Regions from separate parts of the Dactylosporangium sp. NPDC000521 genome, predicted to be linked through region 1. Evidence: riboswitches for the same ligand, from Rfam matches in the RefSeq annotation. Region 1 holds a riboswitch; each other region holds the start of a gene.
The links. A riboswitch is a leader RNA that binds a small molecule or an ion and turns the genes downstream of it on or off. The one in region 1 is predicted to bind cobalamin.
Positions count from the first base shown of each region.

Region 2: linked by a shared signal. The riboswitch ahead of ACFY3L_RS24390 (ribonucleoside-diphosphate reductase subunit alpha) and the one ahead of cobN (cobaltochelatase subunit CobN) in region 1 are both predicted to bind cobalamin.
Region 3: linked by a shared signal. The riboswitch ahead of metE (5-methyltetrahydropteroyltriglutamate--homocysteine S-methyltransferase) and the one ahead of cobN (cobaltochelatase subunit CobN) in region 1 are both predicted to bind cobalamin.
Region 4: linked by a shared signal. The riboswitch ahead of ACFY3L_RS04500 (CbtB domain-containing protein) and the one ahead of cobN (cobaltochelatase subunit CobN) in region 1 are both predicted to bind cobalamin.

Region 1 is NZ_JBIAYW010000011.1:7,121-14,465, reverse strand. Features, by position in the region: gene cobN (cobaltochelatase subunit CobN) at 1-2,467, opposite strand, end outside; cobalamin riboswitch at 2,506-2,728, opposite strand; gene ACFY3L_RS32410 (precorrin-3B synthase) at 2,828-3,967, shown strand; gene ACFY3L_RS32405 (precorrin-8X methylmutase) at 3,964-4,590, shown strand; gene ACFY3L_RS32400 (precorrin-2 C(20)-methyltransferase) at 4,587-6,095, shown strand; gene ACFY3L_RS32395 (hypothetical protein) at 7,094-7,345, opposite strand, start outside.
Region 2 is NZ_JBIAYW010000007.1:322,246-329,590, reverse strand. Features, by position in the region: gene ACFY3L_RS24390 (ribonucleoside-diphosphate reductase subunit alpha) at 1-1,644, opposite strand, end outside; cobalamin riboswitch at 1,769-1,989, opposite strand; gene ACFY3L_RS24385 (SGNH/GDSL hydrolase family protein) at 2,149-2,892, opposite strand; gene ACFY3L_RS24380 (hypothetical protein) at 3,113-3,694, opposite strand; gene ACFY3L_RS24375 (C39 family peptidase) at 3,704-4,606, opposite strand; gene ACFY3L_RS24370 (DUF4118 domain-containing protein) at 4,866-6,839, opposite strand; gene ACFY3L_RS24365 (hypothetical protein) at 7,230-7,345, shown strand, end outside.
Region 3 is NZ_JBIAYW010000007.1:330,312-337,656, reverse strand. Features, by position in the region: gene adh (aldehyde dehydrogenase) at 1-40, opposite strand, end outside; gene ACFY3L_RS24415 (transcriptional regulator) at 119-1,405, opposite strand; gene ACFY3L_RS24410 (PadR family transcriptional regulator) at 1,678-2,232, opposite strand; gene ACFY3L_RS24405 (hypothetical protein) at 2,315-3,319, shown strand; gene metE (5-methyltetrahydropteroyltriglutamate--homocysteine S-methyltransferase) at 3,586-5,823, opposite strand; cobalamin riboswitch at 5,938-6,151, opposite strand; gene ACFY3L_RS24395 (ribonucleotide-diphosphate reductase subunit beta) at 6,271-7,317, opposite strand; gene ACFY3L_RS24390 (ribonucleoside-diphosphate reductase subunit alpha) at 7,308-7,345, opposite strand, start outside.
Region 4 is NZ_JBIAYW010000001.1:944,030-951,374, forward strand. Features, by position in the region: gene ACFY3L_RS04495 (hypothetical protein) at 78-1,124, shown strand; cobalamin riboswitch at 1,204-1,335, shown strand; gene ACFY3L_RS04500 (CbtB domain-containing protein) at 1,372-1,587, shown strand; gene ACFY3L_RS04505 (CbtA family protein) at 1,602-2,333, shown strand; gene ACFY3L_RS04510 (zinc-ribbon domain-containing protein) at 3,068-3,283, opposite strand; gene ACFY3L_RS04515 (hypothetical protein) at 3,277-4,218, opposite strand; gene ACFY3L_RS04520 (PadR family transcriptional regulator) at 4,215-4,535, opposite strand; gene ACFY3L_RS04525 (DNA-3-methyladenine glycosylase family protein) at 4,557-5,414, opposite strand; gene ACFY3L_RS04530 (helix-turn-helix transcriptional regulator) at 5,479-6,417, shown strand; gene ACFY3L_RS04535 (hypothetical protein) at 6,414-6,707, opposite strand; gene ACFY3L_RS04540 (hypothetical protein) at 6,819-7,345, shown strand, end outside.

The sequences.
Region 1 (7,345 bases):
CCTTGTAGCGGGCGAGCAGCGAGTCGGCCATCGCCTGCCCCGTCTCCCACGCGAGCCGGCTCGGGATGGCCTTCGGGTCGACGGAGTAGAAGTTGCGCCCGGTCGGCAGCACGTTGATCAGCCCGCGCAGCGGCGACCCGCTCGGCCCCGCCGGCACATAACCACCGTCCAGGGCGTGCAGGACCATCGTCAGTTCGTCGCCGGTACGGGCCAGCCGTGGCACGATCTCCCGTGCCGCGAACTCCAGCACCCGTACCACATCCGGCGAATCCGAAATGTCGGTGATGTCGGATGTGGGCCAGCCCCTGGACTCCATCTCCGCCACCAGGGCGCGGGCCTGCGACTCGGCCTCGTCGACCGAGACGCGGGCGGTCGAGCCCTCGGTCAGGCCGAGCGCCTCGCGCAGGCCGGGCAGCGCGACCGTGCCACCCCACAGCTGCCGGGCCCGCAGCATCGCCAGGACCAGGTCGATCCGCGCCTCGCCCGACGGCGCGACACCGAGGACGTGCAGCCCGTCGCGGATCTGGACGTCCTTGATCTCGCACAGCCAGCCGTCGATGTGCAGGATCAGCTCGTCGAACCCGTCGTCGCCCGGCCGGTCCGCCAGGCCCAGGTCGTGGTCGAGCCGCGCGGCCTGCAGCAGCGTCCAGATCTGCCCGCGGATCGCCGGCAGCTTCGCGGGGTCGAGGGCCGCGATCGTCGAGTGCTCGTCGAGGAGCTGCTCGAGGCGGGCGATGTCACCGTACGACTCCGCGCGCGCCATCGGCGGGATCAGGTGGTCGACCAGGGTGGCGTGCGCCCGCCGCTTCGCCTGGGTGCCCTCACCGGGGTCGTTGACCAGGAACGGGTAGATGAGCGGCAGGTTGCCGAGCGCCGCGTCGGCACCGCACGAGGCGGACATCCCGACGGTCTTGCCCGGCAGCCACTCGAGGTTGCCGTGCTTGCCGACGTGCACGACCGCGTGCGCGCCGAACTCGTCGGCGAGCCACCGGTACGCGGCCAGGTAGTGGTGGCTCGGCGGCAGGTCGGGGTCGTGGTAGATCGCGACGGGGTTCTCCCCGAACCCGCGCGGCGGCTGCACCATCACCACGACGTTGCCCTCGCGCAGCGCCGCCAGGACGATCTCGCCGCCGGGGTCGCGGGACGTGTCGACGAACAGCTCACCGGGCGCCGGTCCCCAGTGCCGCTCCATCCCCTCCCGCAGGTCGGCGGGGAGCGTGTCGAACCAGCTCCGGTACCGGGCGGCGGAGATCCGGATCGGGTTGCCGCGCAGCTGGTCCTCGGTGAGCCAGTTCACGTCCTGCCCGCCGGCGGCGATGAGCGTGTGCATCAGCGCGTCGCCGTCCTTCGGGAAGCCGTCGGCGCCGACGTACCCCTGCGCGTGCATCGCCTCGAGCAGCCGCACGACGCTCGCGGGCGTGTCCAGGCCGACCGCGTTGCCGATCCGCGCGTGCTTCGTGGGGTACGCGCTGAGCATCAGCACGATCTTGCGGTCCTCGGGCCGCAGGTGCCGCAGCCGGGCGTGCGCGACCGCGGTCCCGGCGACCCGGCCGGCCCGCTCCCGGTCGGCGACGTAGACGGTGAGCCCGTCGGCGTCGATCTCCTTGAACGAGAACGGCACCGTGATGATCCGCCCGTCGAACTCCGGGATCGCGACCTGCGTCGCGGTGTCCAGCGGCGACAGCCCGTCGTCGTTGGCGTCCCAGGTGTCGCGGGAGCTCGTGAGGCACAGCCCCTGCAGGATCGGCACGTCGAGCGCGGCCAGGGCGCCGACGTCCCATGCCCCGTCCTCGCCGCCGGCCTGCGCGTCGGCGGGCCGGGTGCCGCCCGCCGCGAGGACCGTGACGACGAGCGCGTCGGCCTGCCGCAGCGTGTCGAGCAGCTCCGCCGGGGCGGCCCGCAGCGACGAGGCGAACACCGGCAGCGCCCGCCCGCCCGCGTCCTCGACCGCCTCGCAGAGCGTCTCCACGAACGCGGTGTTCCCCGCCAGGTGGTGCGCCCGGTAGTAGATGATCCCGACGGTCGGGCCCTCAGCCTTGGAATCCCGGTCCAGCGGTCCCCACGCGGGGGTCTTCACCGGCGGCGCGAACCCGTGACCGGTCAGCAGGACCGTGTCGGAGAGGAAGTTGTGCAGCTCGGCGAGGTTGGCGGGGCCACCCTCGGTGAAGTAGGCGTGGGCCTCCGCGGCGACGCCGGCGGGCACCGTCGAGTGGCGCATCAGCTCCGCGTCGGGCAGCGCCTCACCGCCGAGCAGCACCACCGGAAGTGACAGGCGCAGCAGCGTGTCGAACCCTTCCTGCCAGTCGCGGTAGCCGCCCAGGAACCGGACCACGACCAGGTCGGCGCCGTCGGCCAGGGCCGGCAGCTCCTCCACGGTGAGGCGGGACGGGTTGGCCAGCCGGAACGCCGCGCCGCTCGCACGGGCGCTGAGCAGGTCGGTGTCGGACGTCGACAGCAGCAGGATCACGCCGGGGTCCTCCCTCGGGGTCCGCGCCCCAAGTCGGTCGGGAAAGGTCCGGCGGCGGAGAGTGTCCTGGCTCCCGGATCGGCGCTCGCCTCCGGCCTTCCCGGGCTCGCACCCGGTGGCCGTCGTCTCCGGCCGCCGGGGCGCTGGGCCCGGTGGCCGTCGTCGGAGGTCCACTCCCCGGTCACAGTGGCGGGACCGCGCCGGATTCACACCGGCTTCCTCCACACGTCGCCGTACAGCACCGCCAACTCTGCCGTTCCCCGCTTCCTTGAGTCAAGCTGGCCCTCTGTGACCTGTTGGGCGGCTCGCTCGGTCGGCTTTCGTGGGCCGGGTGGGGCGCTGCGCAGTAGTATCCGGCCCGTGCAGGCTGCCAGTGGACGCGACGCTCCGGACCGGTGCCCGGGCGCCGTGCAGGTCCACGCGGCGGCCGACGGCGGGCTGGCCCGCGTCCGGCTGCCCGGCGGGCGGCTGACCGTCGCCGCCCTCGCGGTCCTCCGTGCCGCCGCCGCGGACCTCGGCGACCCCGCCCTGGAGCTCACCTCACGCGGAAATGTGCAGGTCAGGGCGCTGCGGCCGGACGCATCGCCGGAGCTGGCGGCCAGGCTCACCGCCGCGGGGCTGCTGCCGTCGGACACCCACGAGCGGGTCCGCAACATCGTCGCCAGCCCGCTCAGCGGCCGCGACGGCCGCGGCGAGCTGGACGTGCGGCCGGTGGTGGCCGCGTTCGACGCCGGCCTGTGCGCCGACCCCGCGTTGGCGGCGCTGCCCGGCCGGTTCCTGGTGACCGTCGACGACGGGCGCGGCGACGTGTCCCCGCTCGGCGGCGACGTCGGCCTGCACGGCGACCGCCTCCTCCTCGCCGGGGCCCCGACAGAGTGCCGGGCCGGCGACAACTCCGCTGAGCTGCTGCTCCGGGCGTCCCGGGCGTTCCTCGACGAGCGCGCGGCGCAGGGCGGCACCGCGTGGCGCCTGGCCGAGCTGACCGACGGCCCGGCGCGGGTGGCCGCCCGCCTGGGGTGCGCCCTCAGCTCGGGCGCCGGCCGGCTCGCGGGCTCGCCGGGGCCGGCGATCGGATCGACCCCGCAGGTCGGGGGACTGGTCGCGCTGACGGTGGTCGTACCGCTGGGGCTGCTGACACCGGAGCAGTCGGCGGCGCTCGTCGCGGCCGCGCCGGGAGAGATCATCGTCACGCCGTGGCGGACCGTCGTCGTGCCCGACGTGCCGGTCGAAGAAGCTGGACCTCTCGAGTCACTGCTGACGGCCGCCGGCCTCGTCACCGATCCCGCGTCGCCGTGGGCCGGGGTCACCGCGTGCGCCGGCCGGCCCGGCTGCGCCAAGGCCCTCGCCGACGTGCGCGCCGACGCCCGCGCCGCCGTCCTCAGCGGCCTTGACCATGCGTTGCCGGTGCACTGGGTCGGCTGCGAACGGCGCTGCGGCGCACCGAAGGGAAGGCACGTGGAGATGCTCGCGACCGCCGACGGCTACCGTCTTCAGTCATGACGGCGTACGACTATGTCAAGGACGGCGCCGAGATCTACCGTCAGTCGTTCGCGACGATCCGCGCCGAGGCCGACCTGTCCGCGCTGCCCGCCGACGTCGCCCAGGTCACCGTCCGCATGATCCACGCGTGCGGCATGGTCGACCTCGCCTCCGACATCGGGTACAGCGCCGACGTGGTGCGCGTCGCCCGCGCGGCCCTGCGCGACGGCGCCCCGATCCTGTGCGACGCGGAGATGGTCGCCTCCGGCGTGACCCGCGCCAGGCTGCCCCGCGACAACGAGGTCCTGTGCACGCTGCGCGACCCGCGGGTCCCGGCGCTCGCGCGCGAGCTGGGCACCACCCGTAGCGCCGCCGCCCTGGACCTGTGGGGTCCGCGGCTCGACGGCGCGGTCGTCGCCATCGGCAACGCGCCGACGGCGCTGTTCCGGCTCCTGGAGATGATCGCGGCCGGCGCGCCCCGGCCCGCGGCCGTGCTGGGCATCCCCGTCGGGTTCATCGGCGCGGCCGAGTCGAAGGCCGCGCTCGCGGCGTCCGACCTGCCGCATCTGGTCGTGCACGGCCGCCGGGGCGGCAGCGCGATGACGGCCGCCGCCGTCAACGCCATCGCGGACGAGAAGGAATGACCACAGTGGACACCGGTCGGTTGTACGGCGTAGGACTCGGCCCCGGCGACCCGGAGCTCGTGACGATGAAGGCGGCCCGGCTGATCGGCGCCGCACCCGTCGTCGCGTTCCACAGCGCCCGCCATGGGCGGAGCATCGCTCGTTCGATCGCTGCGCCGTACCTTCGCGAGGGCCAGATCGAAGAGGCGCTCGTCTATCCGGTCACCACCGAGGAGGTCCCCGACTACCGGGCCGTCATCGAGGAGCACTACGACGCGTGGGCGGCCCGGCTCGCCGCGCACCTCGACGCCGGCCGTGACGTGGTCGTGCTCTGCGAGGGCGACCCGTTCTTCTACGGGTCGTACATGCACATGCACAAGCGGCTCTCGCACGCTTACGTGACCGAGGTCGTGCCCGGCGTCACCTCCGTTTCGGGCGCGTCCGCGGTGCTCGGCCGGCCGCTCGTCGAACGCGACGAGGTGCTCACCGTGCTGCCCGGCACGCTGCCCGCCGACGACCTCGCCGCGCGGCTCGCCGGCACCGACTCCGCCGCCGTCATGAAGCTCGGCCGCACGTTCGGGGCCGTACGGGACGCCCTGGAGCGCGCCGGCCGCCTCGACGACGCCTGGTACGTCGAGCGCGCCACCACCGCCCGCGAGCGCGTCGCCCCCTTGTCCACTGTGGACCCTTTGGATGTGCCGTACTTCTCGCTCGCCCTGCTGCCGAGCCGCGTGCACTCGGAGACGGCGTCGGCGCTGCGGTCCGCGCCGCCCGCGGTCGCCGCCGGCGAGGTCGTCGTCGTCGGGCTCGGCCCCGCCGGCCGGGACTGGCTCACCCCCGAGGCGGCGGCCGCGGTCGAGGCCGCCTCCGACCTGGTCGGCTACGCCCCGTACCTGGCCCGGATCCCGGCCAACCCGCGGCAGCGCCGGCACGCCTCCGACAACAAGGTGGAGTCGGAGCGCGCCGAGTTCGCCCTGTCCCTCGCCAAGGACGGCCGCCGCGTCGCCGTCGTGTCGTCCGGCGATCCGGGCGTGTTCGCGATGGCGGCAGCGGTACTGGAGGTCGCCGCCGAACCCCGCTGGAAGGACGTTCCGGTCCGTGTCCTGCCCGGCCTGACCGCCGCCCAGGCGGTGGCGAGCCGCGCGGGCGCGCCCCTCGGCCACGACTTCTGCGTGCTGTCGCTGTCCGATCGCCTGAAGCCGTGGGACGTCATCGCCGCCCGCATCGAGGCCGCGGCCGGCGCCGACCTCGTCATCGCCATCTACAACCCGGGCTCGAAGAGCCGCACCTGGCAGGTCGAGGCCGCCCGCGACCTGCTGCTGCGCCACCGCTCCCCGGACACCCCGGTCGTCCTGGGCCGCGACGTCGGCGGCCCGCAGGAGCGCGTGCGCGTGGTGCGCCTCGCCGACCTGGACCCGTCCGAGGTGGACATGCGGACCCTGCTCATCGTCGGCTCGTCCCAGACCCGCTCCCTGACCCGCGGCGACGGCGCCCCCGTCGTCTTCACCCCCCGCCGCTACCCTTGACCGCCGCCCGGCGTCGCCACCTGCCCTAGGCTCCTGACCGCCCGGCATCCCCAACCGCCCCACGCCTGCTGATCGCCCGTCCGGCGTCCCTGCCGCGCTTGCCGCCCGCGCCTGCTGGCCGGTCCGCGTCTGCCGCCCGCGCCTGCCGCCCGCGTCTGCTGGCCGGTCCGCGTCTGCTGGCCGGTCCGCGTCTGCTGGCCGGTCCGCGCCTGCTGGCCGGTCCGCGCCTGCTGGCCGCCCCGCGCCTGCTGGCCGGTCTGCGCCTGCTGACTGCCCCGACCCGCTGGTCGTTCGTCCGGCGTCCCCGCCACACCCGCTGCCCACGCCCACTGACCGCCCCGCGCACACTGACCGCCCGCCCGGCGCCCCCGCCGCGCCTGCCGCCTGCGCTCGCTGGCCGTCCCGAGTCTGCTGACCGTACGTCCGGCGTCCCCGCTACCCAAGCCCGCTGGCCGTTCCGCGCTCGCTGGCCGGTCCGAGTCTGCTGGCCGTCCGTCCGGCCTTCTCGCCACACCCGCTGCCCACGCCCGCTGACCGCTCGGCGTCCCCGCCCGCCCAGCGCTCCCCGCCCGCCCACACTCGCTGGCCGCCCACACTCGCTGGCCGCCCAGCGGTCCCCGGTTGCCCCACGCGTTCGTCGTCATCACCCTCGTGATTCGCCGGCCTGAGCTCACCGGTGTCGAGTAGGAGACGCCCGCAGTGGTTCCTGCCGTCAGCGGTGACCGGTGGACGGCCGCGTCAGGATGGCCGGCGGGTGCTCGATCGTGTGGGACACCAGGGTGTCGCCGGTTCGATCGAGCCACCACCGCACCAACGCGCGCGTGGTGGCGTCGCAGGTCGGTTCGTGGCAGTGCTGTCGTTCAGGCGTTCGTTGTGTGGCGGCGGGGGCGGCGCTGACGTTCTCGGCGGCGGCTCCGCTTGTCTTCCACCGTACCTCAACGTTCCTAATCGATCTTCAAACCCGTGGTCACCCGGTTACCCCACGCAACGGGTCCATGCTACAGGCCTCCCGCGGGTGCCTTCGTCAGGTACAGCTCCAGGATCGCGGGCAGCGGGGCCACCCCTGGGCCGCCGGCGTCGACCCAGGCGGTCAGGTCGTCGATGACGGCGTCGTCGAGCAGGTAGCCGAGCCACACCGGCCGGGCACCCGCCCGCCGGGCGGACGGGGTCGGGTGCACGACGACGATGTTGGACCGGGCGCACGCGTCCAGGCACCCGCTGACCCGCACTCCCGCCGCCCCGAGCGCCTG
Region 2 (7,345 bases), on a different contig from region 1:
CTCCTGGACGCGGGTCGACAGCTTCCGCGCGGCGGGGGAGTCGAACGGCAGCCGCAGCGTGAAGAACGCGTCCTGCAGGCCCATGAGCCCGAGGCCGACCGGCCGCCACCGCGGGTTGGACGCGGCGGCCTGCTGCGACGGGTAGTAGTTGATGTCGATGACCCGGTCGAGGAACACGACCGCCGTGCGGACGGTGGCGCGCAGCTTGTCCCAGTCGATGCCGCCGGCGCTCTCGCTGGTGAGGTGCGCGCCGAGGTTGATCGAGCCGAGGTTGCACACCGCAGTCTCGTCGTCGCTGTTGACCTCGAGGATCTCGGTGCACAGGTTCGACAGGTGGATGGTGTTGCCGGGTGCGCCCGTCTGGTTGGACAGCGTGTTGGACCGATCCTTGAACGTCATCCACCCGTTGCCGGTCTGCGCCAGGGTGCGCATCATCCTGCCGTACAGATCCCTGGCCTTGACGGTTCTCACGGCGTGCTTCTCGGCCGCCCGGTACGCCTCGTCGAACGCCGCACCGAACAGGTCCGGCAGCTCGGGAGCGTCGGACGGGTCGATCAGTGACCAGTCGGCGTCGGCCTCGACCCGGCGCATGAACTCGTCGGGGATCCAGTTGGCGAGGTTGAGGTTGTGGGTGCGGCGGGCCTCCTCGCCGGTGTTGTCCCGCAGCTCCAGGAACTCCTCGACGTCCGGGTGCCACGGCTCCAGGTACACGCACGCCGCGCCCTTGCGCCGGCCGCCCTGGTTGACCGCGGCGACCCCGGCGTCGAGCGTCTTGAGGAACGGCACGATGCCGTTGGACCTGCCGTTGGTGCCGCGGATCAGCGCCCCTCTGCCACGGATCCGCGACCACGAGATGCCGATCCCGCCGGAGAACTTCGACAGCTTCGCCACCTGGTGGTAGCGCTCGTAGATCGAGTCGAGCTCGTCCCTGGGCGAGTCGACGAGGAAGCACGACGACATCTGCGTGTGCGCGGTGCCGGAGTTGAACAGCGTCGGGGAGCTCGGCAGGTACGCGAGCGAGGACATGAGCCGGTAGAAGCCGATCGCCTCACCCGGCGTCGTGGACAGCCCGCAGGCGACCCGCAGCAGCCAGTACTGCGGCGTCTCCACGACGAGCCTCGACGAAGGGTGGCGCAGCAGGTAGCGGTCGGCGACGGTCCGCAGCCCGAAGTACTCGAAGCGCAGGTCGCCGTCCGGGTCGACGGCGTCGTCGAGCTTGCGGGCGTTGCGGGCCACGAACCCTGCCGTGGCGTCGCTGATCAGGCCCTGCTGGTGCGCGTGCCGGACCGCCTGGCTGAAGCTCGCCACGCCCTGCCCGCGGACCTCCTTGTCGACGTACGCAGCGAGCAGCCTCGCCGCCAGGCGTGAGTACTGCGGCTCCTCACCGATCAGCTCCGCCGCCGTCTGGATCGACAGCTTGTCCAGCTCCGCCGTCGTCGCACCGTCGTACAGGCCGCTGATCGTCTTCGTCGCGACCCGCAGCGGGTCGACCTCGTCCAGGTCGGCGACCCACCGCTCGACCGCCTTCACGATCTTGTTGACGTCGACCGGCTCCAGCTCGCCGTCGCGCTTGCGGACCCGCATCGCGTGCCGCCGCTGCTCCGGCGCCTTCCCCGTCGCCACCTGGTCCTGCGTCACCGTCATGTGTCCCCCTCGTCGCCTGCTCATCACCACCGGACGAGCGCAGGGGGAAGCCGCCACAGAAGGGCGCACAGCGCCCGGCGATGGCGTCAGCCGTCCCACGCGGCATCCGACCACCGCACGCCGTCCCGGCGCACGGTGCGCTGGCAGGTCTTCGGACTCGCGGGCATGACCCAGGATCGATCCGGGGCCGCCTACTGGCCGTCGCTTCCCAGGCCTCGCGGCCCAGTGCTTGATGACGGCGGTCGTTCCCACTCACCGCTGCGGGGCAGTCCCGGACTCACACCGGGTTCCCTGTTGCCACGACCGCCCCGGAAGGGCGGCCGAACCAGCTGCAAGCGACACCATATATGGGTGCGGGTCGGAATTCACAACCCAAGATGCTGTGCCGGCGTGTCGCGCCGTGCGCAGGGCCCTCAGCCGCGGCGACCACCCAGGTCCGCCAGTCCGGCGGGGTGCGCCTTATGCCGCAGGGTGTAGGCGGTCACCCGCGAGGCGCCTGCCCGCTCAGGAGACGCTGGTCCATGCCGGATACTTCGCCGCGCGTCCGTCGCCGGACGAGCGGCCACGGACCCGGCGCAGCACCCACGGCAGGACGTGCTGGTGGTAGTACCGGGCCTGGACGATCAGCCCGCGGGACGCCGCCGCGGTGTCGTCGAGCCGGTGCTCGGCGTCGGCGACACCCAGGGCGGCGAGGACGAGGCCCGCGACCCGGCGGTGGCCGGCGGCGTTGAGGTGCAGCCGGTCCGCCGACCAGTACCCGGCCCGGCGCAGCTCGGTGTCGCCGAAGCAGTCGACGAACAGCACGCCGTGGCGGGCGGTCAGCTCCCGTACCGCCTCGGTGAGCTGCTCGGCGCGGCGGCGCAGCACCCGTCCGAGCGGCAGGTGGTCCGACGGGTCGGCGCCGCTGAGGACCATGAGACGGACCCCGGCTTCGTCGCAGCGCTCGATCGCCCCTTCGATGAGCCGCACGAGGTACGGAAGGTCCGCGCCGCGGCGCATCATGTCGTTGCCGCCGCCGTTGAGCGAGACCAGCGTCGGCGGCGGCGACATCGCCAGCGCGGCGTCCAGCTGCGTGGTCACGATCGGCTCGAGCAGCCTGCCCCGGATCGCCAGGTTGGCGTACTGCCACTGCGGGTCGGCGGCGCCCAGCGCGGCCGCGACCAGGTCGGCCCACCCGCGCGGGATGCCGTCCGGCCGCTCGTCGCCCATGCCCTCGCTGAAACTGTCCCCGATCGCCACGTACCGCATGACCCGACGATACCGAGCCGATCATCGCGGCCCGATCAGGGTTGTCCGTACCGGAATCTTCCGGAAATGTATTGACGACATCGAATGGGCGCAGGCTGGTAGAACCTGGTGTCCGGCACGGCGGGAGACCGGACGCGGCCGTGAGCCGCCGGTCTCCCGCTGTGCCGAGCCGATCGCGCTGCTGAGAAACGGTGCGGTAGGGCCGGCCGGGCGACGACCGTCAGGCCGGCGGTGGCGGGGGAAGCGACGGCCGGGACCGGGCGTATTCGGCGAGGTCGCTGAAGAACTCCGCCGTGGACATGCTCTTGCCTTCCTTGCCGATCGGTGACGGCTGCAGCGGCACGAGCAGGTCCTCGGCGGACGAGTGCAGCCACAGCGCCGTCAGGTACAGGCTGGGAACGCGCAGCAGGCGCAGCTCGAAGCCGGCCGCCTCGAGCTTGGGCAGCTTCCGGACGACCTTCATGGCCTTGTCGGTGGCGTCGACGAACGGACCTTCGTTGACGTTGGCGAACCGCTGGGTCCCGTCCGGTGCGGGCATGGTCTCGGCGCTGGCGACGACCTGCCCGCCCGATTCGACGAGATAACGCCAGCCGGCCGGCTCGGCCCGGTCGAGGCCGCCTCCCGCGGCGATGTCGTCCGCCCCGAGGGTGAAGACCTGATGCGGGCTGGACACGTCCAGCTGGTCCGCCCGGGCGCCGCGGAGCGCCTTGGTGTGGAAACCACCGTGGGCGGCGATGGTGTGCAGCCTGGATTTGACGTGGTCGTGTGCGCCCGACGGCGGTTCGGGCAGGTGCAGCGGCATGTGGTCCCCTCAGCGCTTGGTGGTGTACGAGTAGCGCCACGTCCCGATGTTCTGGTATCGGGCGCAGAAGTCGTCATAGGTCCAGGTGGAGCTGCCGTAGCCGGGATCGGCGACAGTGACGTACTCGACGCCGTTGATCTGTTTGCGGCCGTGCACCGCCAGGACGTGGGAGTTGCCGTCCCGCCAGACGACATCGGCGATGAACGGTGCGCCCTTGGCGAGCTCGTCGGAGATCTGCGCGACGGTCAGCGTGGTTCGCAGATCCTGATTGAGCCGCCCGAGGCGCTGCATCGGGGTCTGCGGCCAGTTGCCCCGGTTGCATGCTCCGGCCCCACCCGCACCGCAGCAGTCGTTGCGTCCCCACTCGGTGTTCGCCAGCGTGCATTGCGTGAGAGTGGTGGCCGGATTGTAGAACTTCTCGACGCTGACCGTGCACGCCGACCAGCACCAGTAGGTCTGCTGCTGTCGCTCCATCACGAAGTCCAGCAGCTGGTCGTCGCGGGCCAGAAAGAACGATTCGTGCGCACCGCCGTTAGCGTTGAGCTGGCAGTTCACAATTCCGCCGCCGCCGTCGGTGCGGGTGGTGACGCCCGAGCCGACCAGGCGCAGAAATGTGCCGGGAAATGCGGTCGACTCGAACGAGAATGAGCCGTTCGACTGGGCCCGGAGGTTGAACTTGTGGTTCGCGCCGCCGTTGGCGTTGAACTGGCAGTTGACGGTCCCACCACCGGCTCCGGTGGTGGGGACCCCGGTGCCGTCCATGCGCAGGAACACGTTCGGGGAGGCGACCGATTCCACCGAGTAGGAGCCGTCGGCCTGGGGGCGGAGCACGAATCGTTCCTTGGCACCGGCATTCAATTGGCAATTGACGGTGCCGCCCGGTCCGGCACCGTTCACCGAGGTGCCGTCCATGCGGAGGTACACGTTGTCAAAGAACGTGGATCTGATGGTGATCGGCGCACTCCCGAGAGTCGCTAGATCGGCTTGCGTCAATGGCACAGTGACCTCTCCTTTGGTTTCGGAATGTCATTGACCTTAGCCGGAATCAATATCTCATTCGACCGTTGTGGCGTTGATGTGCTCTCGGGCGCGTGTTGCGACGAAAGTGGATAGAACGTGCCAACAGCGCTGAGAATCGTCATGTGTGGGCATTGAGCCGCCGGAGCGGGAGTCAGGTCCGGCGCTCGTTCGCGCCCCGAGCGCAGCCCGGCAGCGTGGCGGAAGAGCACCGCGCCGCGCGCGGTGGAGCGCCGTGGACGTCTCCGTGTTCGAGGTTTCCGTGATGGAGCGGGATCTCGGCCGTCAGGGTCGTTCCGTGCCTCGGCGGGCTGACGACGGTCAGCCGGCCGCCCAGTGCTTCGACCCGGTCCTGCAGGCCGATGAGCCCGGTGCCCAGGCTCATGTCGGCACCCCCGACGCCGTCGTCGCGGATGGACAACCGGATCGTCGTGTCGTCCGCCCTCGCGGCGACGAAGACGACGGACGCCCGGGAGTACTTGGCGGCGTTGGTCAGTGCCTCTGCCACGACGAAGTACGCGGCCACTTCGACCCGCTCGGGCAGGCGCTGCCCGATGTGCAGGTCGACCTCGGCCGGCAGCGGGTTCCTGCGGGCGAGGGCCCTGAGGGCCGGCGCGAGACCGCCCTGCGACGACAGCGCCGGGTGGATGCCGCGGCTCAGCTCGCGCAGGTTCTGGTGCATGTCGGTCAGGCCCTGCACGCCCTGGCGCAGCAGGTCGCGGACCGTGGTCAGCTCGGCCGGCACGGCGTCGGCGGCCATGCGCAGTTCCAGCGCGAGCGACACGAGCCGTTGCTGGGCACCGTCGTGCAGGTCCCGCTCGATCTTGCGGCGCGCCTCGTCGGCCGTGGTGACGAGCCGGGCGCGGGAGATGATGAGCTGGGCCCGGTTGTCGGCGTTGGCGATGGCGGTGGCGACGAGGTCGGTGAAGCCGTGGAGGCGTTCCTCGGCGTTGGCCGGTATCGGTTCCCGCCTGGAGGACATGAGGACGGTCACGCCCCACAGGTCGCCCTCGACGAGGATGGGCACGCCGACGGCGGAGTGGACCTCCATGGTGCGCTCGGCCGGCGCGATCGGGCTTGTCGCCGTCTCGTCGTCGTCCACCCGGGCATTCCGCCTGGTGTGCAGGATCGTGGCGGTGATGTTGTCTCCGGTGATGTTGACGTTCGTCGGCGGCAGCGCGTTGCCGGATTCGTCGCAGCCGGACACCCGGGTGCCGGTGCCGTCGGGCTCGTAGCGGACCAACGCCGCGGCGAAGCCGTGGAAGAGGTGGCACAGCTCCCGCGTCACCGCGGCGAACACCTCCGCCGGTGCGGCGCCGCACGCGACGAGCGTCGCCACGCGACGCAGGGCGGCCTGCTGCTCCATCAGCTCCGCGGACTCGCGCTCGCTCGCCCGCAGCGAGGTGAGGATGCGCTCCCGGTCCCGTACGGCGCGCATGACGGCCTTCAGCGACGGGAGGAGCCGAGCGCCGACGCGTTCCATTGTCGCCGGCGGGGTGCCGGCCGGCAGTCGCAGGACGCCCGGCACGGTGCCCCGGTCGTCCAGCGGAATGACGATGTCGGGTCCTTCGCGCGGCGCGTCGCCGAGCTCGATCGCCGCGCGCGGCAGGTTGAGCAGGTCCGCCAGGTGCCGCGAGGCCACGGCCAGCGCGCCGGGCACGTCGTCGCTGCTGAGCGTGGTGCGCGCCAGTTCGGCGCCGAAGTCGGCCTCGGCTCTTCGCTGGGATGCCTCGACCGCGCGCGACCGGGCCAGATCGGCGATGCCGCTGATGAGGATCGCGGCGACCATGAACACGACGACCTGACGCAGGTCACGCCGCAGCGTGAGATGGAGCCCGGCCGGCGCGACCAGGAAGTAGTTGTAGGCGATGGTACTGACCGCCGCCGTCGCGACACCCGCCGTCGCGCCCCAGACGGTCGCCATGATGAGAACGCCGAGCAGATAGATCTCGCCGCTCTGGCCGGTGCCGGCGGCCGGGCGCAGCGCGAGCAGCACCAACGTCTCGACCGCGATCAGCATCACGGCGACCGGGATTCCCAGCGGTGCCGGCGGCGGGGCCGTCGGCAGCAGCCGCGCGAACGTCGCCCGCACCCGGCTGGCGACACTTGGCTCGCGGTCCAGCGCCACCGAGACCGGATACCGCGCACCGCGGCGGTCCGCATCGCCCCGCCACCGGCTTGCACGTTGAAACATGGCCTTCGCCTCTCTGCGACGCCCCGTCCAAACGTACGCCGCGCGGATTGAACGGTGGCCGGGGATGTGGCCGGGGATATGGTGCGTTCGGTGTGGTTTGGCGGCTGTTCGGGGTGGTATCAGACCAGTTGGTCCAGAAGAGGAGGGGCCATGTTTCATCGAATCGGCCTTGCGCTCAGTGCCGCCGTGCTCACCGCAGCGGGTGTGGCCGGTGTACCGGTGGCGGCGAGCGCCCAACCCACCCCGGCCCCACCTGGCGGTGGTGTCGCGACCACAGCACCCAGTCCGGGTCCGACAGCAGGCGAGCAGCGGCAACACGGGGACATGCTCAGGGGCGTCGAGCACGGCGAGGGCACCGTCCAGACCAAGAACGGACTGGTGCACGTGGCCATGCAGAAGGGCACGCTCACGTCCATCTCGGAGTCGTCGGTCACCGTGAA
Region 3 (7,345 bases), on a different contig from region 1:
TCTTCGCGCCGGACGTGCCGGGCGCGGCGAAATCGGTCATCGTGGGTGACCTTCCGTCAGCTGCCGCCGTCCCTCGTTGGACGGTTGGGCCGTGACGGGCACGGTAGTTTCGCGGACGTTACTTGAACGTTGCGTCGGCACTCAGCCCGTATTCGTCGCGCAGCTGCCGTACCCGCGCATCGGCCACGCCGCGATGTGCCGAGGGGTGCGGCGCGACGGCGGCGAGCCGCTCCCACACCTGGAGGTCGTCGAAGCCGCTCCGGTCGGCCCAGGCCCGGACGAGGTCGGCGTCGGACGAGGCGAGCACCGCCGAGCGGAGCTGGGTGTGCAGCCACTGCCGTTGCCGGGCCACCCCGGGCGCCTCCGAGCTCGGCAGCAGCGGTCCCGGGTAGCCGGCGAGGGCTCGGTCGAGGTGGTCGCTCCGCAGCGCGGCCGCCACGTCGGCGAAGTCCGCGCCGACAGCCGTGCGCAGCCGGTACGGGCGCGAGAGGAGCAGGTCCCCGACGACGTGCCGCAGCCGGTTCAGCTCCACCCGCAGCGTTGCCGGGTTCGCCTGGTCGTCGTACAGCAGGCTGAGCAGCTGCTCACCGCTCAGCCCGTCCGGGTGCAGGACCAGCATGATCAGCAGCTCGGTGTGGCGGCGCTGCAACCGGATCGTCCGCCCGTCGAGGTGGAGGATGCCGTCGCTGCCGCCGAGCGCGGACAGTCGTGCGCCGGGCGCCCACAGCCGGGGTGGTGCGTGGAGCTGCCGGGCGAGCTCGGCCTCGGAGGCGCGGGCCGCCGAGCGGACCAGCGCCAGGCTCAGCGGGTTGGCCACACCGTGCCCGCCGGTGATGTCGACGACGCCCAGCACCTGCCCGGTGACCGGGTCGTGGATCGGCGCGGCCGAGCACGTCCACGCCTGCACCGACGGCAGGTAGTGCTCGGTGGCGAAGATCTGCACCTCGTGGTCGAGTGCCAGCGCGGTGCCGGGAGCGTTGGTGCCGGCGTGCGCCTCGTCCCACCGGGCGCCCTCGACGAAGTTCATCCGCTCGGCGCGGGCCCGGGCGACCCGGTGACCCTCCACCCACAGCAGCTGGCCCGCGGCGTCGGACACCGCCATGAGGTAGTCGCCGTCGTCCGCCGTGTCGCCGACGAGCTGCCGCAGCACACCGATGACCCGGGAGAGCGGGTGCGCCGCCCGGTAGGCGGACAGGTCGTCGTCAGCGAGCAGGACCGGCGGGCTCGCGTCCTGGCCGACCCGCGCCGCCGACGACCGCTGCCAGGACCTGGCCACGACGTCCCGCAGCCCCGGGCCGGTCCCGGCGAACGCGCGGGTGGACAGGAACCGCTCGTGGGCGGCCGCGATCTCACGGGCCCGCCGCTGCGGGTCCGTGCCGACGTCGGCGAGCCACGCGTTTCCCATCAGCTCCCGCTACTTGGCGCCCTGCCAGGCAGGACCGCAGGTCGCCGCCGGGCTCGTCCACCAAGGGTGCATCCGCCGCGGGGGCTGCGCAACCTGCCCCGCCGGTGCAAGTCACCTGCCGCGTGCCCTCCGTATGTGCGCGGCGCTCCGGAGCCGCACGAGCGATCAGGGCGCGGTGACGGTGTTGCGAAGGCCGCCTGCTGCCGCCTGCTGCCGCCGGATCGCCGTGTCGAGATCGGGCCCGAGGCCGCGGTGGTCCACGGTGCCACCGATCAGTGGGCGCCGTCCGGTGACAGCGGCGCGGCCGACCGGCCGATCGCGTCGAGGAACCGCACGGCGGCCTCGGTGTTCTCCAGTCGCCACGTGAGTAGGGTCTGGTCGAAGCCGGACGCGGCGGCGTGCCGGCGTCGCAGTGTGTCGCGCACCGGGACCAGGATGTCGTGCTGCGCGGCGATCAGGCCGGCGGGGTCGTCGCCGCGGCGGGTGAGCAGGGCCAGCTTCGCCAGCAGCGTGGAGCGCATGTCCCGCACGTGCCGGACCGGCTCGTGCAGCCACTCGGCGACCGCCGCCGATCCGGCCGGGGTGATGGCGAGGATCGAGCGTTGCGGGCCGCGGCTGCCCGCCTCGGTGGTCTCGACCTGGAGCAGGGCGAGCCCGGTGAGGCGGTCCAGGCAGCGGTAGACGATCGGGCGGGGGATGTGCCACACCCGGCCGAGCGCGCCGTCCTCGGCGGTGAGGGCGGCGATCGCGAAGCCGTGGGTGGGCCGCTCGTCGACGACGGTGAGCACGACCCAGTCGGCGAGGGACAGCGACGGCAGCTCACCCATCGCGTCAGCCTACGGCGCGGGGTTCCGTCCGCGTCGCATCCTCAGTAGTCTCATTGCGACTACCAGTTCAGGGAGGTGCGGCGTGATCGCGGGGCACCTCGGCGACGGCACGCCGATCCACGCGCCGGTCGGCGTCCTGCTCAGCGACGGCGACCGCGTCTGCTGCCACCTGTGCGGGCGCTGGTACCTGTCGGTGGCCAGCCACCTGCGGGTGCACGGCTGGACCAAGGCCGCCTACATCGCCGCGTTCGGCCTGGAGGTCGGCAACTCGCTGGCGGGCCGGCTGACCCGGCAGCGGCGCGCGGAGGCGCTGCGGGCCCGCCAGCGTCGCGAGCCGGCCGTCCAGCAGGCGCAGGCGGCGGCCCGGGTCCGGGCGCGCAGCGGCGCCCTGACGGCCGCCGCCGCAGAGGCCGCCCGGGGCCGGCCGCATCCGCAGGAGCGCCTCGCGAAGACCCTCGCGGCCCTGGCGGGTGTTCGCCCCGCGGCCCGCGCCGAAGGCAACCGGCAGCGGTCCGAGCAGCACCTGTCCGACGTCAGCGCGAAGGTCGCGGCCCAGTTCGGGTTCGCGTCCTTCGCCGGCTACGTCCGGGACCGTCTCGCGAGCGGACGGAGCCTGGCCGCGATCAGCCGCGAGGCCGGGCTGCACAAGGACTGGCTGTCCCGGCACCTGCCCGCGATCGCGCCGGACCTCGCCGCGCAGCGCACGCGGATCCGCACCCACCCCGGCGATGCCCGGCTGCTGCCGGCCGCCCGGGCCGCCGGTCATGCCGGCGTCGGCGCGTACCTCCGCCACCGCCACCTACGGCAACACCGCACGGTCGCCGCGATCGCCGCCGAGGCCGGGGTGACGCGCTGGTCGGTCCTCGCGGCGATGGAGCGGCACGGCATCGCCGCGGTCCCGCACGCGACGAAGCGGCACCGGGCCGCGAGCCGCAGCTCGAGCGCCGCCGCACCGTTCGGCTTCACCTCGGTCGCCGCGTACGCGGCGCACCGGCGAGCGGAGGGCGCGACGTGGCGGGCCCTGGCCGCCGAGTCCGGCCTGCCCGAGTCCACGCTGCAGCGGCACGCCTCGGGCCGGGGCGCCTGACGGCGGTGCACCAAGAGCGTCCATTGTGGACGGCGACGGCGATCCGGAGCCGAGCCGGACGGCCGCCGCCGGGCTGAGCACATCCAGGACCTCCCAGGAGAACCCGCCCGGGAACGCCTTGTGGAAGATGCGGTGCGAGGACTCCAACGACTCCTGGCCGGTGCGGTAGAACGGGCCCTCGCCGATGAGGATGCTCATCACGCTGTGCCGAACGGGGCCGAGCGGGCGCCTCGGAGTGAGGCGCCCGCCCGGGCGGTAGTGGATCGTCAGTCGCCGCGCAGTTCGGCGGCGGCCGCGACGAGGCGCCGCAGCGACGCCTCCACCTCGGCGTAGCCTCGGGTCTTCAGGCCGCAGTCGGGGTTGACCCAGAGCCGGTGGGCCGGCACGGCGGTGACGGCACGGCGCAGCGCGCCGGCGACCTCGTCGTGGGACGGCACGCGCGGGGAGTGGATGTCCCACACGCCCGGTCCGACGCCGCGGCTGTACCCGATGGCGGCGAGGTCGTCGAGGACCTCCATTTTCGAGCGGGACGCCTCGATGCTCGTGACGTCGGCGTCGAGCGCGTCGATGGCGGTGATGACCTCGCCGAACTCGGAGTAGCACAGGTGCGTGTGGATCTGCGTGCCGTCCGCGACGCCGCTGGTCGCCAGCCGGAACGAGCCGACGGCCCAGTCGAGGTACGCCTTCTGGTCGGCCTTGCGCAGCGGCAGGGTCTCCCGCAGGGCGGGTTCGTCGACCTGGATCACGGTGATCCCGGCCGCCTCGAGGTCGGCGCACTCGTCGCGCAGGGCGAGGGCGACCTGGTCGGCGGTGTCTGCCAGGGGCTGGTCGGTGCGCACGAACGACCAGGCGAGGATGGTGACGGGGCCGGTGAGCATGCCCTTGACCGGCTTGCTGGTCAGCGACTGCGCGTAGGCCGACCACTCGACGGTCATCGGTGCCTTGCGGGCCACGTCGCCGTAGATGATCGGTGGGCGGACGCAGCGGGACCCGTACGACTGCACCCAGCCGTGGTCGGTGGCGGCGAACCCGTCGAGCTGCTCCCCGAAGTACTGCACCATGTCGTTGCGTTCGGGTTCGCCGTGCACGAGGACGTCGAGACCGAGGTCCTCCTGCAGGCGGATGACGCGCTGGACCTCCTCGCGCATCCGGACGGTGTATCCAGCCGCGTCGAGGGTGCCTGCCTTGACCGCGGCGCGGGCCTCGCGCAGCTCGGCGGTCTGCGGGAACGACCCGATCGTCGTGGTCGGCAGGTCCGGCAGCAGCAGCCGCTCCTGCTGCACCCGCGCCCGGACGGCATAGGAGCCCCGCCGCCGGTCCGCCGGGGACAGCGCGTCGAGCCGGGCCCGGACCGGCGCGTCGCGCCATGCGGCGGGGACCGGCGGCAGCGGCGCGGGCAGGTGGGCGGTGCCGTCGCGGACCGCCCGGCCGAGCAGCACGACCTCGTCCACCTTCTGCCGGGCGAAGGCGAGCCGCTCGTGCAGCGCCGGGTCGAGCCGGGTTTCGACGGACAGGTCGACCGGCACGTGCAGCAGCGAGCACGACGTGGACACTGCGACGTGGTCGGCCAGGGCGGTGACGGTCGCGCCGCGGACGGCCGCGGTGCGCAGGTCGGTGCGCCAGATGTTGTGACCGTCGACGAGCCCGGCGACGATCGTCTTCCCACCGAGCGGTCCGGACGCGGCGAGGCGTTCGAGGTTGCCGGGGCCGGCGACGAGGTCCAGGCCGATCGCCTCGATCGGGGTCTGCAGCAGTGCCGGGAGGGCGTCGCCGAGTTCACCGAAGTAGGTGGCGACGAAGAGCCGCGGCCGATCGGTCAGCGAACCGAGGCGGGTGTACGCGCGGCGCAGCCCGTCGATCTCCTGCGGGGTGCGGTCCGCGACGTACGCGGGCTCGTCCAGCTGCACCCAGGTCACGCCGGCCGCGGCCAGGACCGTGAGGATCTGCGCGTACACCTCGACGAGGTCGTCGAGCCGGGCGAACGGGTCCGCGCCCTTCGCCAGGAGCAGGAACGTCGCCGGGCCGACCAGCACCGGCCGGGTGGTGATGCCGAGACGGCCCGCTTCCGCGACCTCGCCGAGGGCCTTGACCGGGTTGGCCGCGAACACGGTGTCCGCGTCGATCTCCGGCACCAGGTAGTGGTAGTTCGTGCCGAACCACTTCGTCAGTTCCATGGCCGGCTCGGCCTCGACCCCGCGGGCCATCGCGAAGTACGTGTCCAGCTCGGACAGGCCGAGCCGGGCGAACCGGGCCGGGACCGCGCCGACGGCGACGGCGGTGTCCAGGACGTGGTCGTAGTAGGAGAACGTGTTGGACGGGATCGCGTCCAGCCGGGCGTTGCGCAGCGTCTGCCACACCTCGGCCCGCAGCCCGGCCGCGGTCTCGTCCAGGACCGCCGCGTCGATGCGGCCCGCCCAGTACGCCTCGACGGCCTTCTTCAGCTCCCGGTTCCCGCCGATGCGCGGGTAACCGAGGACGGTGCTCTGCCCGAATGCGGTGCTCACCACAGGGCTCCTTCCCTCGAAGTCGCGACGACCTCAAGGGAGGGGAGGAGGCAGGGGACGGCGCGTCCCGCTTCCGCCCTGACCCTCCCGAGGGGTCGCCGGCGGCGCACACCGGTCGGTGTGCGCGGTGCGGGCAGGTCTTCGGACTCGCGGGCATGACCACGGATGGTCGCCTACTGGCCGTCGCTTCCCAGACCTCACGGTCCAGTGCTCGATGACGGCGGTCGTTCCCACTCACCGCTGCGGGGCAGTCCCGGTGTCGCACCGGGTTCCCTCTTACGACGCCCCGTCCTCACGAACGGCGCGAACCAGCACTGCCGACCATCCTACGGGTGCCCGGCGGTTCCGGAACCCGGCCACCCACCATGTGACACAGCGATTCGTCACAACTGTGCGGTGCCGCTGCCGTCCTGCGCGACGCGGCGCAGGACGGCAGCGGACCGCCGGTCAGAAGTCGTCGTCGAAGCTGACCGTGCCCGTCACGCCCACCTGGTACGCGGAGACGCGGCGTTCGAAGAAGTTCGACAGCTCCTGCACGTCCTGCAGTTCCATGAACGCGAACGGGTTGCGGCTGCCGTACAGCGGCGCGATGCCGAGAGTGGCGAGCCGCCGGTCGGCGACGTGCTGCAGGTATTCGCGCATGTCGGGCAACGACATGCCGGAGATGCCCTGTTCCAGGAGGTCGGCGGCGAACTGCACCTCGCACTCGACGGCCTCGGCGAGCATCTGCCGGACCTGGTCCTGCAGGTCAGCGTCGAACAGGTCGGGCTCCTCGGCGCGTACGGTGTCGACGACGTCGAACGCGAACGCCATGTGCATCGACTCGTCGCGGAAGACCCAGTTCGTGCCCGAGGCGAGGCCGTGCAGCAGGCCGCGGGAGCGCAGGAAGTACACGTAGGCGAAGGCGCCGTAGAAGAACAGACCTTCGATGCACGCGGCGAAGCAGATGAGGTTGAGCAGGAACGCCCGCCGGTCGTCGCGGGTCTTCAGCTCGCGCAGCTCGAAGATCGAGTCGATCCACTTGAAGCAGAAGTCGGCCTTACGGGCGATCGACGGGATGTTCTCCACCGCGGCGAACGCCGCGGACCGTTCGGCGTCGTCGGTGACGTAGGTGTCGAGGAGGTTGAGGTAGAACTGGACGTGGACGGCCTCCTCGAACAGCTGCCTGGAGAGGTAGAGCCGGCCTTCCGGGCTGTTGACGTGCTGGTACAGGTTGAGCACGAGGTTGTTGGCGACGATCGTGTCGCCGGTGGCGAAGAACGCGACGAGGCGGGACACGAGGTGCCGTTCGGCGGGGGAGAGCTTCGTCAGGTCGGCGAGGTCGCTGTGCAGGTCGACCTCCTCGACGGTCCAGGTGTTCTTGATGGCGTCCTTGAACCGGTCGAAGAACCGCGGGTACCGCATCGGCCGCAGCGTCAGGTCCATGCCCGGGTCGAGCAGCGTCGGCCGCACGCCGGCGATCAGGCGGGGTTCGGGGATGGCGGTCACTGGCATGCCTCGCACGATTCGGGGTTCTCCAGGG
Region 4 (7,345 bases), on a different contig from region 1:
CACCACCCACGGGCGTCCACGCGGCATCCCGGGTCACGGGGCAGCAGCGGCAAGGCATCGGCTGCTATAAATGCGGCGTGAAGCGACGGCACATGGGGCTACTCGTCCGGATCGTCCTGGCGGGCGTCCTCCTGCTCGCCGGATGGCAGATGGTGGCGGCCGGCACGAGCACCGCCGCGCAGCGGCAGCAGGAGTCGGCGCAGCGCATCGCGGACTACACGCCGACCTGCGACGGCAAGACGATGCGGCCGCTCGACACGTGCCTGGTCTACGGCGGCACCCGTGACGATGGCGGCACCTACCAGCAGATGGTCGACCGGTACGCGAAGGAGAACTCCCCGGAGGCGATCGCCGGGCAGGACCGGGCGTGGCGGATCCTCGGGTCCGCGGCGCTGCTGCTCGGCGGGCTCGCCCTGCTGTTCTTCGTGCTGTCGCTGGTCGAGGTGGTCCGGTTCGGCGCCGACGAGCCGCTGGCGGTGATCGCCCCCTACCAGACCCGATGCTTCATCTTCGTCGTCGCCGGCGTGATCGCGGCGATCGCGTGGGGCGTGGCGTTCACCTCCGGTGGCACCGGCTCCTGGATCACGGGCGGGGTCGGCACGCTGTTCTGCCTGTTCGCCGGCGCCGGGGTCGTGTCGTCGCTGCGGACGCGCATCGGCCGGAAGCGGTGGGCGAAGCGGCGCGGCTACACGTTCGAGCGGTCCGACCCGGTCCTGGCGCTGCGGCTCGGCTGGTCGCAGTTGCAGCCGGCCGCGGGCGCCGTCGTCACCGGCACGTTCCGCGACCGGGCGTTCCACGTGTTCGACTTCGTCGAGAAGGACCGCCGGCACACGGCGCTCGTGCTCGCCCTGCCGGGTGAGGTGCCGAGCCTCTCGGTGCAGCCGAGGAACTCGGCCGGCGCGCGGCTGACCGGCGCCACCGGTCAGCACTGGGCGGATCACGGTCCGCAGGTCGCTGCCGCCGCGGACAAGCACTACCCGTGGGCGTTCACGGCGAACGGCAGGCTCATCCGGGCGAAGTACGCCGAGTTCCTCAGCCCGACCGGCGCGTCCCTCGACCGGCGGCTCGACGGCCTGCACAAGGTGGGTACCGATCTCGCCGCCCTCACCCCACCGAGAACTTGATCACCCTTGCGCCGGCCGCCGGCCACGCTGACCAGCGGCGCGGCGCGCGATTCTCGTGCCCGAATCGGCCGTTCGATTGACACGCTGGTACGCCGTCCGTACCGTCCGAAACGTACACGTGACAGTGAACGGAAGCCGGTGCAAGCCCGGCACGGTCGCGCCGCTGTAACCACGCAGGTGGGAGTCAGACCCGGGCACGGTCACGACAACGCTCGATGGGACGCGAAATCCCGCAGGAGGCTGCATCATGGCATCGATCTCGGCTCTTCCCACCCCGGCCACCGCACCGGCCCCGATCCCGCTGCGGCAGATCCTGCCGTGGGCCACGTTCGGCGTCGTGCTCGCCGTCGTGCTGCTGTACTTCGTCGGCGCCGAGCAGGGCATCACCTCGGTCGTGTCGGGTTCGACGGTGCACGAGTTCGTCCACGACGGCCGGCACCTGCTCGGCTTCCCCTGCCACTGAGCCGGGGCGCCAGCATGTTGAATGCGCGGACGCTCCTGGTCCGCGGCATGATCACCGGCCTGGTCGCCGGTGTGGCCGCGTTCCTGTTCGCCTACCTGTTCGGCGAGGGCCCGATCAACGACGCGATCGCGTTCGAGGAGGCCCACGCCGCCGACCATGAGCACGGGCCGGTCAGCCGGACCGTGCAGAGCACGCTCGGCCTGGCCACCGCGTCGGTCGTGTACGGCGTCGCGCTCGGCGGCCTGTTCGCCATCGCGGTCGCGGTCACGATCGGGCGCATCGGCCGGCTCAGCGCCCGCGCCACGGCCGCTGTCGTCGCCCTCGCCGGGTTCGTCGGGGTGGCGCTCGTGCCGTTCCTGAAGTACCCGGCCAACCCGCCCGCGACCGGCAACGCGGACACCCTGCAGCAGCGGACCGGCCTGTACTTCCTGATGATCGTCATCGGGGTCGCCGCCGTGCTCGGCGCGATCGTCGTCAGCCGGTCGCTGCAGCCGCGCTTCGGCACGTGGAACGCGACGACCCTCGCGGTCGTCGGCGCCGCGGCCGTCGTGGGGGTCGCGATCGCCCTGCTGCCGGCGGTCAACGAGGTGCCCGACGGGTTCTCCCCGGTGCTGCTGTGGCGGTTCCGGCTCGCGTCGCTCGGCACCCAGGCGGTCACCTGGGCCACGCTCGGCCTGCTGTTCGGCTACCTCACCGAGCGCAGCCAGCGCCCGGTCGTGTCGGACGCGCACCCGGTGGCTGTCTGACCGATTCGGTTCCTTGAAGGCGGCGGAGCGGTGTTCCGTCGCCTTCACCGTTTCCCAGGCCCGCGGCGTCAGCTCTCCCTTCGCCGAGGATGACCCGCACCGGCTCCTGTCAGCGGGCCACTGCGACGCCGCCGCCTCACCCGTTTCGCGGCGGCTTCCGGTGTGCGCGCGGATCCTCCGTCGCCGACGCCCCGATCAACCGGTCGACGGCCACCTTGAAGCAACCTTCGCGGGACAGCGGTAGGCCCGGCGCTGGGCGGCGCCTCCCGGCCTCGGGCCGCGACAGCCCGCTCGCGGATACGCCCGTCCGCGGCGGCAGCGGCTCTCTGGTCAGCCCTCGGCGGCGGCGCACTCCCGCGGCCGCGTGCCGGCCCCGTCGATGAGCCGCTCCACCTCGGCGCGGCGCACGCCCGACCACGGCCGTCGCTGGTGCACACCCGATTGCCGACTTCCGGTCGCCAGTTGCCGGTAGCCCACGAACCAGGCCGCCACGCCGCCGTTCAGCGGCCGTGCGCAAGGGCAGCCCTCGCGTGACCCACCCCACCACCGATCGCTGGTCCTTCCCAAACCAGCCGCACGCCCCCGCCCTCAGCGGCCGCATGCATGGGCGACCTTCGCGGTGCGTGCCTGGTTACCGATTGCCGGATTGCTGGCAATCGGTAAAGAATTCCTGGTCGTGATCGATGCGTCGGCGGTGCCGGCAGAGCACCGACGGGTCCGTGGCCGGCTGGGCTTCAGTGGATGTTGCCGGGGTCCACGTCGCGGGAGGTGCCGCAGGCGGTGCACTGGACGGTGTGCTTCACCCGCAGCGGGATCAGCGGGATGAAGAACAGCGACAGCTTCAGGACGCGCTTGTAGAGCGGGTGGGCGGCGGTGTTGCCGCAGTGAGGGCAGCGCAGGGTCAGGGTGCGCAGGTGGGTCGCGCGCCAGCCCCAGCCGAAGATCAGCACACGGCCATCGTAGCGGCGCGGCGTCGGGTCGTGACGGCGGCGGCCGTGAGGGTGAGGGCGGACAGGCAGGCGAGGAAGAGCATCGCCACGTATGGGTCCTGGACCTCGATGCGGCTGTTCGCGAGGTCGTCCGCGGGGGTCAGGGCGGCCGGGACGAGGTCGGGGATGAGACGGGGCGGGCCGTACACCGACAGCAGCACGACACCGCTGAACACCAGCAGCGGGGCGAGCACGCCGACGGACAGGGCCGCGAGGACGCCGCCGCGGGCGAGGAGGGTGGCGGCGACGCCGCAGCCGATCGTGAACAGGGCGCCGCCGAGGTTGGTGGGCAGCGGCGGGAACGCGACCTGCAGCGCCAGCCAGACCCCGGCGGCGGCGCACGCGGCGGCGACGCCGGCGGACAGGGCGCGGCCGGTGACGGCGGTGCGGGCGGCGGTCAGGGCGAGGAACCCGATCAGGTAGCTGGTCAGGAGCACCGCGAAGACCGGCACGACGGTGCGGGCCTGCTCGTCGGGTGGGCCGTGGTGGCCCGCGGCGGCGGCGAACATCGCGGTCATCGCGGCGACCAGCAGGCAGCCACCGGCCCGGACGGCGCGGGCGGTCCGGCCGGCGGCGACCGGGCCGAGCGCGCGGGCCGCCAGGGCGACGGCGAGCAGCAGCGCGATGACGCCGACGACGCCCCACCGCAGCGGCTGGTACGCGATGCCGGCCGACCACCGCAGCACCCCGGCGAGGACGGTGACCGCCGCGAGCGGGTGGGCGAGCGTCCGCAGCACCGCCGGCTGGCGGAGGACGGCGGCCGCGCACCCGAGGGCGTGGCCGCGCCGGTCGGGGCCGGGCGGGATCGCGGCGGACTCGGCCAGCATGGCGCGGCCCCAGTCGCGGCGGGACGCGGGCAGCAGCCGCACGACGATCGCGAGCAGGGCGGTGCTCACCAGGCGGCCCTCGGCTCGGTCCGGGCAGGCCGGACGGGCGCCGTGGAGGGCGCCGGTTCGAGCGAAGCGGCGGCCGTCACGCCCGCGCCGGTCAGCCGGTACAGGTGGCGCGGCGGCCGTCCGTGCGGCGGGTCGCTCTCCCAGGACGCCTCGAGCAGGCCACGGTCGGAGAGCCTGATGAGGATCGGGTAGAGGGAGCCGGCTTTGAGCCCGACCTCCTGGCCGAGCTCGTAGCCATACCGCCACTGGGCGGGGTCCGCGGCCAGCGCGCGCAGCACCGCCGCGGTCTGTGGGGATGGGCGCCTGGCTCGCTGCACGAGCTAACTCTACCTATGTAGTCAAGCGGCCGCGCGGGCCCGCCGTTCGGCGGCGTGGATCAGGACGGAGCACCACATCCGGTACGGCCTCCAGGCATCCGTCACGCGGGCCAGGTCCTCGTCGGTCGGGGCGGCCGGCAGGTCGTACCGGCGACGCATCCCGGACAGGGTCATCTCGTCGCCCGGCAGCGCGTCCACGAGCCCCGCGCCGCGCATCACGATCGCCGTGGCGAAGAAGTCGCCGACGCCGCGCAGCCGCCGCACGTCGGCGAGCGCCTGCCGGACGGGGAGGCTGCGCAGCCTGGCCCGGTCGAGCAGCCCGTCGAGGGCCGCCGCCGCGACGCCGTGCAGCCGCCGCAGCTTCTCGCCGTCGATGCCCGGGACCTCGGTGATGCGCAGCAGCCGCTGCGGCGACGGGAACGCGTGCACGGTGACGCCGCCGATCTCGAACGCCTCGCCGTGCTCGCGCGCCATCCGCTGCCGGATCGCGCGGCCCTGCTCGATGCGCATCCGGTGGGCGATGATGAACGCGCAGGCGGCCTCGTAGGGTGAGTGGAAGAGCACGGGGCGCAGGTGGGCGTGCTGCCGCTGCAGGGCGCCGATGACCGGGTCGCGCTCGCCGACCTGCGGGTAGCCGCTGCCGTCGACGTCCAGGGACAGCACGACGAGCGCCTGCCGCCACGCCTGCTCGGGCCCCCGCACCTCGCCCTCGACCCTGTCGGGTGCCGTCTGCCGCAGGAGCACGGCGGCGGAGTGGGTCCAGCCCTCGACGGGGAACGCCATGACGATCGTGCGGTCGTCGCCGACCGGCTGGGTCCATCCGCCGAAGTACTGGTTCTGCCTGGCCAGCTCGTAGGGGCCGGTGATGTCTGCGTGCATGCCGCTGAGGTTGCGCCCTTGAACCGGACACATGTTGTCATGTTTCGGCGGATATTCTCGGGCGGTGCGCGCCGATCGGCTGTTGTCCCTGGTCCTGCTGCTGCAGGCCCGCCCGTCCTCTGCGGCGCCGGAGCTGGCCGCGCGGCTCGGCGTGTCCGTGCGCACCGTCCTGCGCGACGTCGCGGCGCTCAGTTCCGCGGGGATTCCGGTGTACGCGGAGCGCGGGCGCGGCGGAGGGATCCGCATGCTGCCGACGTACCGGACGGGCCTCGCGCACCTGAACGCCGCGGAGGGCACCGGACTGGCGGTCGGGCAGTCACGCCTCGCCGGTGAGCTGGGCCTCGGCGACGCCCTCGACACCGCCATCGAGAAGATCATCGGGGCCGGTGGGCAGGCGCTGCGCGGCGGCCTGGCCCAGGGCCGCCGGCACGTGATCGTCGACGTCGACCCGTGGATGCGCTCCGGCGAGGCGGTGCCGCTGCTGCCCGCGATCCACGACGGCCTGCTCCGCGGGCGCTGCCTGTCGCTGGACTACCAGGACAGCGACGGCGCCCGCTCGCAGCGGTCAGTGATCCCCGCCGGCCTGGTGGCGAAGGCGGGCATCTGGTACCTGGTCACGTCGGAGCCGGCGCTGGTACGGGTGTCGCGCGTGCACGCGTGCACGGTGCTGCCCTCACCGGCGGTGCTGCCCGCGGGCTTCGACCTGGACGCGGCCTGGGCCCGGCTGCGCGACCGGGTCGAGGCGCGCCCTCGCCCGCTGGAGGTGCTGGTGTCGGTGTCGCCGGCCGCGGTCGCGCTGGTGCGCCGGGTGCTCGCCCGCCACCTGACCCCCTCCCCCGCGGACTCGCCGGAGCTGCTGCGGCTCGCGTTCGCCGGCGTGCCGCACGCGGTCGGCAGTCTGCTCGGCTTCGGCGCGCAGCTGACGGTGGTGGACCCGCCGGCGGTCCGCACCGCGATGCGGACCGCCGCGCAGGCCGTCGTTGCGCTGTACTCCGACCCTTAGTCCTGGACCGGCAGCTCGCTCAGCAGCGTGAACTCGTACTCGATCTGGCCCGCGTCCGCCCCGTCCTCGGACGCGGCGAGGTAGGACTCGACGCGGAAGCCGAGGTTGAGCACCTCCGCTGCCCGGATGCGCTCGACGAGGTCCTCGGCCGCCGTGAAGTACGTGGTGTAGATGACCGACGGGCCGTCGCTCGGCTCCTCGGCGGTCTCCTCGCTGGTGTCGTCGGCGAGGTCCTCGACGTCGGTGTATGTGTCGGCGGTCGCTGCTTCTGGGGTGATGTCGATGGTCACGGGCGGGAGCCTACGCGCCGCTGTGGTGAGTCTCATCTCGAGCGGAAAAATGTCAGAGGTCGCCTCTATGCTCTGCTCGCTTTGTCACCTCACTGGGGAGCACGACCCACCATGCAGTTGCGCCGCGCCATCCTTGCCCTGGCCCTGTCCACGGCGGTCGCCCTGACCGCTGCCTGCTCCTCCGAGGAGCCCTCGCCCGCCGGCCAGGGCTCGACGGCCGCCGCCGCTTCGGCCGCCGCAGGCTCCGCCGCCGCGGGTTCCACCGGCGCCACCACCGCCGCGGCCGCGCCGTCACAGTCCGTCGACCTGAAGGCCAACACGGAGGCTGTGTGCAAGGGGGTCGTCGCGGCGTACGACAAGGAGAAGGAAGCGGTCGTCACCGTCCTCACCGAGCTGCTCACCGCCGCCGCCAAGGACGACGCGGCCGCGATGGCCACCGCGAAGTCGAAGGGCAAGGTGGTCTTCGACCGGCTGACCGCCTCGGTCAACGCCGAGCTCGACAAGGCCGCCGACCCGCAGGCGAAGGCCGCCCTGCAGAACTTCGTGAAGGCCTTCTCGAAGGTCCTCGAGTCCGACAACCTGGAGAGCGACGCCTTCCAGGCCGAGATGGACAAGGCCGCCGCCGAGGCCACGAAGTA